DNA from 4 places in the Mesorhizobium sp. P3_A9 genome. Region 2 is predicted to be linked to each of the others. Evidence: predicted binding sites of a transcription regulator. Region 2 holds the regulator's gene; each other region holds the start of a gene.

The links. The regulator PhoB, encoded in region 2, activates phosphate uptake and scavenging genes when phosphate is short. The targets are predictions, from matches to a motif close to TGTCATNNANCTGTCAT.
Region 1: AC1DX0_RS29220 (acid phosphatase) is a predicted target of PhoB. The motif match lies at 940-956, and genes of this name have one in related genera.
Region 3: AC1DX0_RS05065 (PhoX family protein) is a predicted target of PhoB. The motif match lies at 747-763, and genes of this name have one in related genera.
Region 4: AC1DX0_RS09455 (esterase-like activity of phytase family protein) is a predicted target of PhoB. The motif match lies at 1,441-1,457, and genes of this name have one in related genera.

What each region holds. Positions count from the first base shown of each region.
Region 1 is NZ_JBFUGJ010000343.1:1,784-3,986, forward strand. It holds gene AC1DX0_RS29215 (cytochrome c1) at 1-725, shown strand, start outside; gene AC1DX0_RS29220 (acid phosphatase) at 1,001-1,693, shown strand; gene AC1DX0_RS29225 (hypothetical protein) at 1,799-2,203, opposite strand, start outside.
Region 2 is NZ_JBFUGJ010000236.1:5,435-7,637, forward strand. It holds gene AC1DX0_RS25045 (ROK family protein) at 1-920, shown strand, start outside; gene phoB (phosphate regulon transcriptional regulator PhoB) at 933-1,622, opposite strand; gene phoU (phosphate signaling complex protein PhoU) at 1,642-2,203, opposite strand, start outside.
Region 3 is NZ_JBFUGJ010000016.1:23,361-25,563, reverse strand. It holds gene AC1DX0_RS05070 (hypothetical protein) at 1-551, opposite strand, end outside; gene AC1DX0_RS05065 (PhoX family protein) at 826-2,203, shown strand, end outside.
Region 4 is NZ_JBFUGJ010000041.1:3,835-6,037, reverse strand. It holds gene AC1DX0_RS09455 (esterase-like activity of phytase family protein) at 1-1,327, opposite strand, end outside; gene AC1DX0_RS09450 (GcvT family protein) at 1,625-2,203, shown strand, end outside.

The DNA.
Region 1 (2,203 bases), on a different contig from region 2:
CAGGTCCGATCGGGACCTATGACAAGGGCCAGCTGCAGCGCGGCCTGAAGGTCTACAAGGAAGTCTGCTCGGCCTGCCATTCGATGAACCTGGTGGCGTTCCGGACACTCGAGGGCCCAACGGGCCTCGGCTATTCGGATGCCCAGATCAAGTCGCTGGCGGCGACCTACACGATCCATGACGGCCCCAACGATGCCGGCGACATGTTCGATCGTCCCGGCAAGCCGTCGGACTATTTCCCGGCACCATTCCCGAACACGGAAGCGGCCGCGGCCGCCAATGGCGGCGCCGCTCCGCCCGACATGTCGCTGCTGGCCAAGGCGCGCGGCGTCGAGCGCGGCTTTCCGCAGTTCGTCTTCGACATCTTCACCCAATATGACGCTGGCGGCCCCGACTACATCCATTCGCTGCTGACCGGCTACGACCAGACGCCGCCGGCCGGAATGGTCATCCCCGAGGGCACGCACTACAACCCATACTTCATGTCTGGCGTGTCGTTAAAAATGCCCAAGCCGCTCTCCGACGGCCAGGTGACCTATGATGACGGCGCACCACAGACGGTCGACCAGTATTCCCGCGACATATCCGCCTTCCTGATGTGGGCGGCCGAGCCGCACATGGAAGCCCGCAAGCATACCGGCATCAACGTGCTGTTTTTCCTGCTGGTGTTCGGTGCGCTGGTCTACCTCGTCAAGCGGAAGGTGTGGGAAGGCGTGGCGCACTAAGGCCTGCCGATATTCTGGTGAGGCCGGTCTGCAAACAATGGTTTCCTGCGCTTCCGGTGCTCACGTACTTTAAGTACGCTCCGCTCCGGTTCTCGGAAACCATCGTTTTCGACTCGGCCTGACCTGAATCTCTAGAGGCCTCAAGCCGTTCTGAAGCCAATACGATCATGCAAGGGCGCCGAGAGGCGCCCTTTTTGATACCAAGGGGCGGTGATGTCACATGGCCGTCATCGCCCATAGCGATCCTGCGTCATTCCTACCAAAGGATCGCTCCTATGAAGAAATATGCATCGCTGGCGGCTGGTCTGCTGCTGCTGGTCATCGGCTCCGCCGCCCAGGCCGAGGACGCCAAGCCCTTCGTCACCAACAAGGACGTGGATCTGACGATGATCCTGCCGCCGCCGCCGGCAAACGATTCGGCGCAGACCAAGGCCGAGCTCGGCGAGGTGCTGGCGCTGCAAGTGACGCGCACGCCCGAGATGGTGGCCAGCGCCGTTGCCGATTCCGAGGAGAATGTCTGGCGCTTCGCCAATGRCATGGGCCCGAATTTCAACAAGGAGAAGCTGCCGAAGTTCAGCGCCTTTTTCGATCGCGTCGAGACCGAAGGTGCTGTCGTCGATCCGGCCAAGGATGTCTGGAAGCGTCCGCGTCCGCACCAGCTCAGCGATCTCGTCAAGCCGGCGGTCAAGCTGTCGAGCTCCGGTTCCTGGCCGTCCGGCCATGCCACCGTTGGCACCATGATGGGCATTATCCTGGCCGACATGGTGCCGGAGAAGCGCGCCGAGATCATGGCGCGCGCGGCCGAATATGCCCACAACCGTGAGGTTGACGGTATCCACTATGCGTCCGACGTCGAGATGGGCAAGATTTCCGGCAGCGTCATTGCCGCGATCCTGCTCAACCGGGACGACTTCAAGGCCGAATATGAAGTGGCCAGGGCCGAGCTTCGTTCCGATCTCGGCATGTAAGTCCTAGAGCGCGTCGCGTCGAAGCGGATTCACGCGACGCGCTTGGGTGCTTCTCTGCGCGCCAGCAGGGACGTCAGGACCCAAGGGACTGAAGCCGGCAACAGCTTATTGCGTCGACACTTGCACCGATATCGGAAAGGCGAAGTACAGGTTGCAGGCAACAAGCTCGATACCTCGTTTTCCCTTGCGAGAGAGAGGCTCGGGCGCTTCAACGGCAACAGTTGCGCTGCCTTTGCCCTTCGCCTGCAGTGCGACGAGAGCATCATAGACTTCGCGACGCTCGCGGACGGATGCCTGCTTCGGATTTTCAGGGTAATAAACCGGGATCGTCAAAATCAGATAGTCCATCCGACAGCGCGGCGCCGAAATCGCGACTGCCTTCCTGCGCAGAGCGATCTCGAACGCGCCGGTCCGTTCGTCGAATCCAGTGATCCATTGTCGGCGCGTATGCAATTGTCCAAGCGCGTCGCCGACTACGAAATCTGTCGGGCGTAGCACCACCGTCCAACT
Region 2 (2,203 bases):
CGGAAGAACAGCGCCGGCTGGACACGCTGACCATGTCGCGCGAGGCGCTGATCGGCGAATGCGTCGCCATTGTACGGCGCCGCCTCGAGGATCCCGATATCGACGTGCGCAGCGTCGCCCGCATCGCGCTGGCGATCCAGGGCATCACCGACACCGAGGCCCGGGCGATGCTGTGGTCGCCGATCACGCCGCAGACCGACATCGCCTTCGCCGACATCCTCGAGGCAGAGTTCGGCATCCCAGCCACCATGGAGAACGACTGCAACATGATGGCGGTGGCGCTGCGTTGGCGCGATCCCGAGCGCTACCGCGACGACTTCATCGCCATCCTTCTGTCGCACGGCATCGGCATGGGCCTGGTGCTGAAGGGCGAGCTGTTCACCGGTACCCATTCCTCGGGCGGCGAGTTCGGCCACATGATCCATCGGCCAGGCGGCGCGCTCTGCCGCTGCGGACGCCGCGGCTGCGTCGAGGCCTATGCCGGCAACTACGCCATCTGGCGCAACGCCAGGCAGCTCAGCGAGGACACCGAGCCGGTCGCCGATGTCAGCGACGCGCAGATGCGGGCACTGGCCGCGACGGCACGGGAACGCGACGGGCCCGAGCGCGAAGCCTACCGCAAGGCCGGTGAGGCGCTCGGCTACGCCCTCGGCAGCCTGTTCGCGCTGATCGACCCCGCACCCGTCGCGATGGTCGGCGTCAGCGCCGCCGCCTTCGACCTGATCGAGCCGGCATTGCGCGAGGCCATCGCCCAGACGGCCGGCGGCCAGCACTCGAAATCGATTTCCTTCGACACCGAACCGAACGAACTGCCGCTGATCCGCGAAGGCTGCGCCATGCGCGCCCTGACCTTCGTCGACCAGGAGATTTTCGCGCCGGGCGTGCAGGCGAGAGCTGGCACCGGCAAGAACGTTGCCTGAATCAGGTCCCGCTCAATCTTCCCTGATCGCGTAGCCCGCGCCACGAATGGTTCTGATGACATCGGGCATGCGGCCATTGTTGACCGCCTTGCGCAGGCGGCCGACATGCACGTCCACCGTACGCTCGTCGATATAGATCGTCTCGCCCCAGACATTGTCGAGCAACTGGCTGCGCGAGAAGACGCGGCCGGGATGGCGCATCATGAATTCGAGCAGGCGGAACTCGGTCGGCCCGAGCCGGATCTCGCTCTTCTTGCGATAGACCCGGTGCGATTCACGGTCGAGCACGATGTCGCCGACCTTGAGCACGCTGGACAGGACTTCCGGCTTGGCGCGGCGCAGCAGCGCCTTGACGCGAGCCATGAATTCCGGCGTCGAGAACGGCTTGACCAGATAGTCGTCGGCGCCGGTCGAGAGCCCACGGACGCGGTCGCTTTCTTCGCCCCGCGCGGTCAGCATGATGATCGGCAGCCGCTCGGTCTCGGGCCGCATCCGCAGGCGCCGGCAGAGTTCGATGCCGGACACCGCCGGCACCATCCAGTCGAGCACCAGAAGGTCGGGCACGTTCTCCTGCAAGCGGATCTCAGCCTCGTCGCCGCGCGGCACCACCTCCACCTGGTAGCCTTCGGATTCAAGATTGTAACGGAGCAGCACCCCCAGCGGCTCCTCATCCTCCACCACCATGATGCGTGGCGCGATCATTGATTGGTCACCTCTTGCGTCAGGCCGCGGGCGCCGACATCGCCGTCTCGTCCTGCTTGGGACGATTGGCGGGCAACTGCGTGCCGGTCAGGACATAGTAGGCGTTTTCGGCGATGTTGGTCACGTGGTCGCCGATGCGTTCGAGATTCTTGGCGCAGAACAGCAGATGGGTGCAAGCCGTGATGTTGCGCGGATCTTCCATCATGTAGGTCAGCAGTTCGCGGAAGACGGAGGTGTATTTGACGTCGATGCGTTCGTCGTCGGCGCGCAGCTTCGCCAGTGCGGCGGCATCGCGCGCCGCATACTCCTCGATCACGCCCTGCACCTGGATCAGCACCAGCTGCGCCATGGCGTCGATGGAATGCGACAGGTCGCGCGGCGTGGCGCTGAGACCAACGGTGCCGACACGCTTGGCGATGTTCTTGGCAAGATCGCCAATGCGTTCGAGATCGCCGGCCATGCGGATCGAGCCGACGACGTGGCGCAGATCGTCGGCCATCGGCTGGCGCTTGGCGATCAGCGTGATGGCGCGATCGTCGAGTTCGCGCTGGCGCGCATCCATGATGGCGTCGTCGGAGACC
Region 3 (2,203 bases), on a different contig from region 2:
ATGATTGTGCGGCCCAGCGCATCCTGCATCTTGAACCGGCCGCTATCGACCTTCTCGACGATGCCGTCGGGGTGCGTGACCGTGATCTTGTTGCCGGTCACGTCGACCTTGTCACCGGTCGTGGTGTTGACATGGCTGGCGCCTTTGTCGCTTTGGCCATTGCTGGATCCCGAGCCGTCGCCATCTGTTCCGGAATTGCCGCCGTTTCCATTGCCGTTGCCACTATTGCCGCCGCCGCTGTTACCGCCATTTCCATTGCCGCTATTGCCGCCGTTTCCGTTGCCGCTATTGCCGCCGCTGCTATTGCCGCTGTTACCACCGTTACCGCTATTGCCGCCGCCGTTACCGTTGCTGCCGTTGCCGCCACCGTTGCCGTTTCCATTGCCGTTGTTGCCGCCGCCATTGCCGCCCTTGGCGGCCTGCGCGGTGGCAGCGTCGATTCCGGGGGCGGAGCCGTGCAGGGAAATTCGATAGGGGATGGTGGTCAGCGCCAGAGCAGCCGCCGAAACAAGCGTCAGCCGGCGACAACGGGCCGTGATCGATCCGTGCATCCCTGATCTCCGTCGATTGAGCCGGCGCGCCCACCCCAACGTTGCAACCAACAACATCGCCGAAAGATGTGGTGACCGGAAGCGACCTCCGACCGTTGCGGTTGTCCTCCAGGACCTTTGCCAACGCAAGATTGGACCAAAGTCTGATGTTCGGGTGAGTGAGTCGCCTCGCTCCCAGCATTGGAGCTTGTATGATGTCACGAAAATGTGATCGGCCTGGCGTAAGGGGTCGAACAGGCAACAAGCTCCAGCCACTCCAAAGCCAGAGGCCCTGATGACCGAACATCGTTCCCCCGACGCCCGATTCCGCACCAGCCTGCTCGAGGAAAACGAAGGACCGGCCGTCAACCCCACCGACAACCGCACCATGGGCGAAATCATCGCCGCGCGGTTCTCGCGCCGGGGTTTCCTGAAGGGATCGCTCGCCGTCTCAGCGATCGCCGCCACCGTCAGCCCGCTGGCCATGATCGCGGCAGACGATGCCCGCGCCGCGGAAGGCTCAGCCTTCAAATTCGACGAGCTCCAGGCCGGCATCGACGACAAGCACCATGTCGCGCCGGGCTATGATGCCGACGTGCTGCTGCGCTGGGGCGATCCGCTGTTTGCCGATTCACCGGAGTTCGATCCGACCAAGCAGTCGGCGCAGGCGCAGGCCAGGCAGTTCGGCTACAACAACGACTATGTCGGCTACATCGCGATCGACGGCTCGGCCGAGCACGGCCTGCTGGTGGTCAACCACGAATACACGAACCCGCATCTGATGTTCCCGGGCATTGTTTCGATCGTCGAGAAGGACGGGAAGAAGAAGGCCGAGGTCGCGCCGCTCTCGAAGGAGCAGGTCGATGTCGAAATGGCGGCGCATGGCGGCACCATCGTCGAGATCCGCAAGGTGTCTGGCAAATGGCAAGTGGTGCGTGACGGCAAGCTCAACCGCCGCATCACCTCGACCACCGAAATGGCGCTGTCCGGTCCGGTCGCCGGCCACGACCGCGTCAAGACCAATGCCGATCCGTCCGGCACGAAAGTCTTCGGCACTTTCAACAACTGCGCCGGCGGCGTCACGCCGTGGGGCACCTATGTGATGGCCGAGGAGAACATCCACGGTTATTTCTCCGGCGAACTGCCGGAAGGCCACAAGGAAGCCGCCAACTACAAGCGCCTCGGCATTCCGGAAGGCGCCTATGAATGGGGCGCGCATTACGACCGCTTCAACCTCGCCAGGGAGCCGAACGAGGCCAATCGCTTCGGCTGGATCGTCGAGGTCGACGTCAACGATCCGACCTCGACGCCGAGGAAGCGCACCGCCATGGGCCGCTTCAAGCATGAGGGCGCCGAATCGATCGTCGCCAAGGACGGCCGCGTCGTCTTCTATCTCGGCGACGACGAGCGCTTCGACTATGCCTACAAGTTCGTCACCAAGGGCACGTTCAACGCCAACGACCCTGCCGCCAACAAGGACCTGCTCGACGACGGCACACTGCATGTCGCCAAATTCGCCGAGGACGGCACGGTCGACTGGCTGCCGATCGTCTTTGGCCAGGGGCCGCTGACGGCGGAAAACGGTTTTGCTGGCCAGGCCGACGTGCTGATCGAGACGCGCCGCGCCGCCGATCTGCTCGGCGCCACCAAGATGGACCGGCCCGAGGACATCC
Region 4 (2,203 bases), on a different contig from region 2:
ACAGGAAGTAGTCGTCGGGCAGCTTCGGATCGAGCACGCTGGCCAGCGACATTGCTTCCCATTTCTCGGACAGGTTGTTGTGGTCGTTCGGCGCGCCATTGTGCAGGCCGAAGCGATTAAGCTGCGCATTGTCGTTGATGTCGATGAACGGCGTCAGCTTGGCCGGCGTCACCGACGGATCGAGCACGCCCTTGGGAGCGACCGGCTTGTCGGCGGCATCGAAGGCGCCGCCGGCAATGTCGGTCGCGGCTGAAAAGTCGACGACGAAGATCTGGCGCAGCAGCGAGGTGTCGCCCTTCAGGCCCTGGCCGTTGCCGCTGTCGCGCGCCAGCATCAGGAAGGATGTGTCCGACAGCGCCACGATCTCGCTTTGCGCGGCGATCTTGGTCTTGCCCTTGGCGTCCTTGAACACCGGCAGCGGCACGACATATTCATGCGCCAGCTTGAGATGGGCGAGGTCGGAGGTGTCATAGACCAGCGCCCGCGTGTTCTGCCGGGTCGAAGCGGAATCGCCGCCATCCTGCCTGGTCGCCGACTGCAACACGGCGATCAGGAACTTGCCGTCCGGCGTCATCGCCATGCCTTCGAGACCCTGGTTGTTCTGGCGGCCGGTCTCGGGATCCTTCGGATCGGGTTCGGCAGCACCTGGACCGGGATTGTCCGAGGAGAAGTTTGGCGCGCCCTTGCGCGTCGGCACCAGGGCTGCCGGCGGCTGGGTCGCCGACAGCAGGCGGCCCTCTGCGGAGAATCGGTAGATGTTGGGGCCATATTCGTCGGAGATGAACATCGAGCCGTCGGGCAGCCGCACGATCGCCTCGTTGTCGAGGGCGAGCTTGCCATTGGTGGCGGCGGGCAGCATCGGCATGTCGCCGGCGGCGCCACGCACATCCGACAGCGGATCGAGGCCGGTGGCATCAGCGCCCTTGTCGTCGGTCAAAAGCATGGTGTCGGCAAGCGTCGCCTTGACTGCAGTCTGTTCCTGGCCGGCGGTGCCTGGTGCCGCCGGGGTGAACTCGATGCCGATGGTGTTGAGGCGTGGCCGGTAATCGGTGGTGCCGGCGACATTGTAGCCGCGATCCGGCAGCAGCCAGAGCGACCCTTTGTAGGTGCCCGCATCATGCGTCCAGCTTGATGTGTCGATCGCCATGCCGGAACCCGAGCCGAAGGTCTCGCCGAACTTGTCGCGCTGGGCGGCCGGGATGCGGCCGACGCCGACTAGACCCTTGTTGACGAGGACGGTCGCGGTGCTGTCGGCAAGCGCGGGAGTGAAGGCGGTGAACAAGGCCAGCGCGACGCCGAGCGAGGCGGTTCGGTACGGATGTTTCATGGATATCCTCTTGAGACGGATGTGCCGGAGCGGCCGAAGATCGAAAATCTGAAAGAGGCGGCACATCGATGATGCCGCGCGCCGCCCTCCAAAAAGCGGTCTAAGGCGCGAACATGATGCTTGCGTGACAGTGCGGGATGCCCGCCTGCCGGCTTGTTCACCGGCCGATAACAACACACGCTCGAGCGAAGGAATTGATGGTACCTCGCACATGCGTTCGGGTGTCCAAGCACAGCACTAGACACTTATGTCCAGTGCGTATATGGTGCCCGCCTAGGACAGACCGGGAGGGAAGCCTTGAAGCCGCATTATCGCGCAGTGGTTATCGGGGGTGGGGTGGTCGGCGCCTCGGTGCTCTACCACCTGACGCGGTTCGGCTGGTCTGACGTGGCGCTGATCGAGCGCGCCGAACTGACAGCCGGTTCGACCTGGCATGCGGCAGCGGGTTTCCATGCGCTCAACGCCGATCCCAACGTCGCGGCGCTGCAGGATTACACCATCAATCTCTACCGCGAGATCGAGGCCGAATCCGGCCAAGACATCGGCCTGCACATGACCGGCGGCGTCAACATCGCCAGCGATCCCCAGCGCTGGGAGTGGCTGAAATCGGCGTGGGCGGTGTTCCAGTCGGTCGGCATCGAGACCGCCAGGCTGGTGACTCCGGAAGAGATCAAACAGATCTGCCCGATCGTCGACGTCGCCGGTGTGCTGGGCGGCCTGCACGATTCCAACGAAGGCCATCTCGACCCCTACGGCACGACACATGCCTATGCGGGCGCCGCGAAGAAACGCGGGGCCGACATCATCCTGCGCAATCGGGTGGTCGAGCTGAAGGCGCGCGCGGACGGCCATTGGGACGTCGTCACCGAGCAGGGC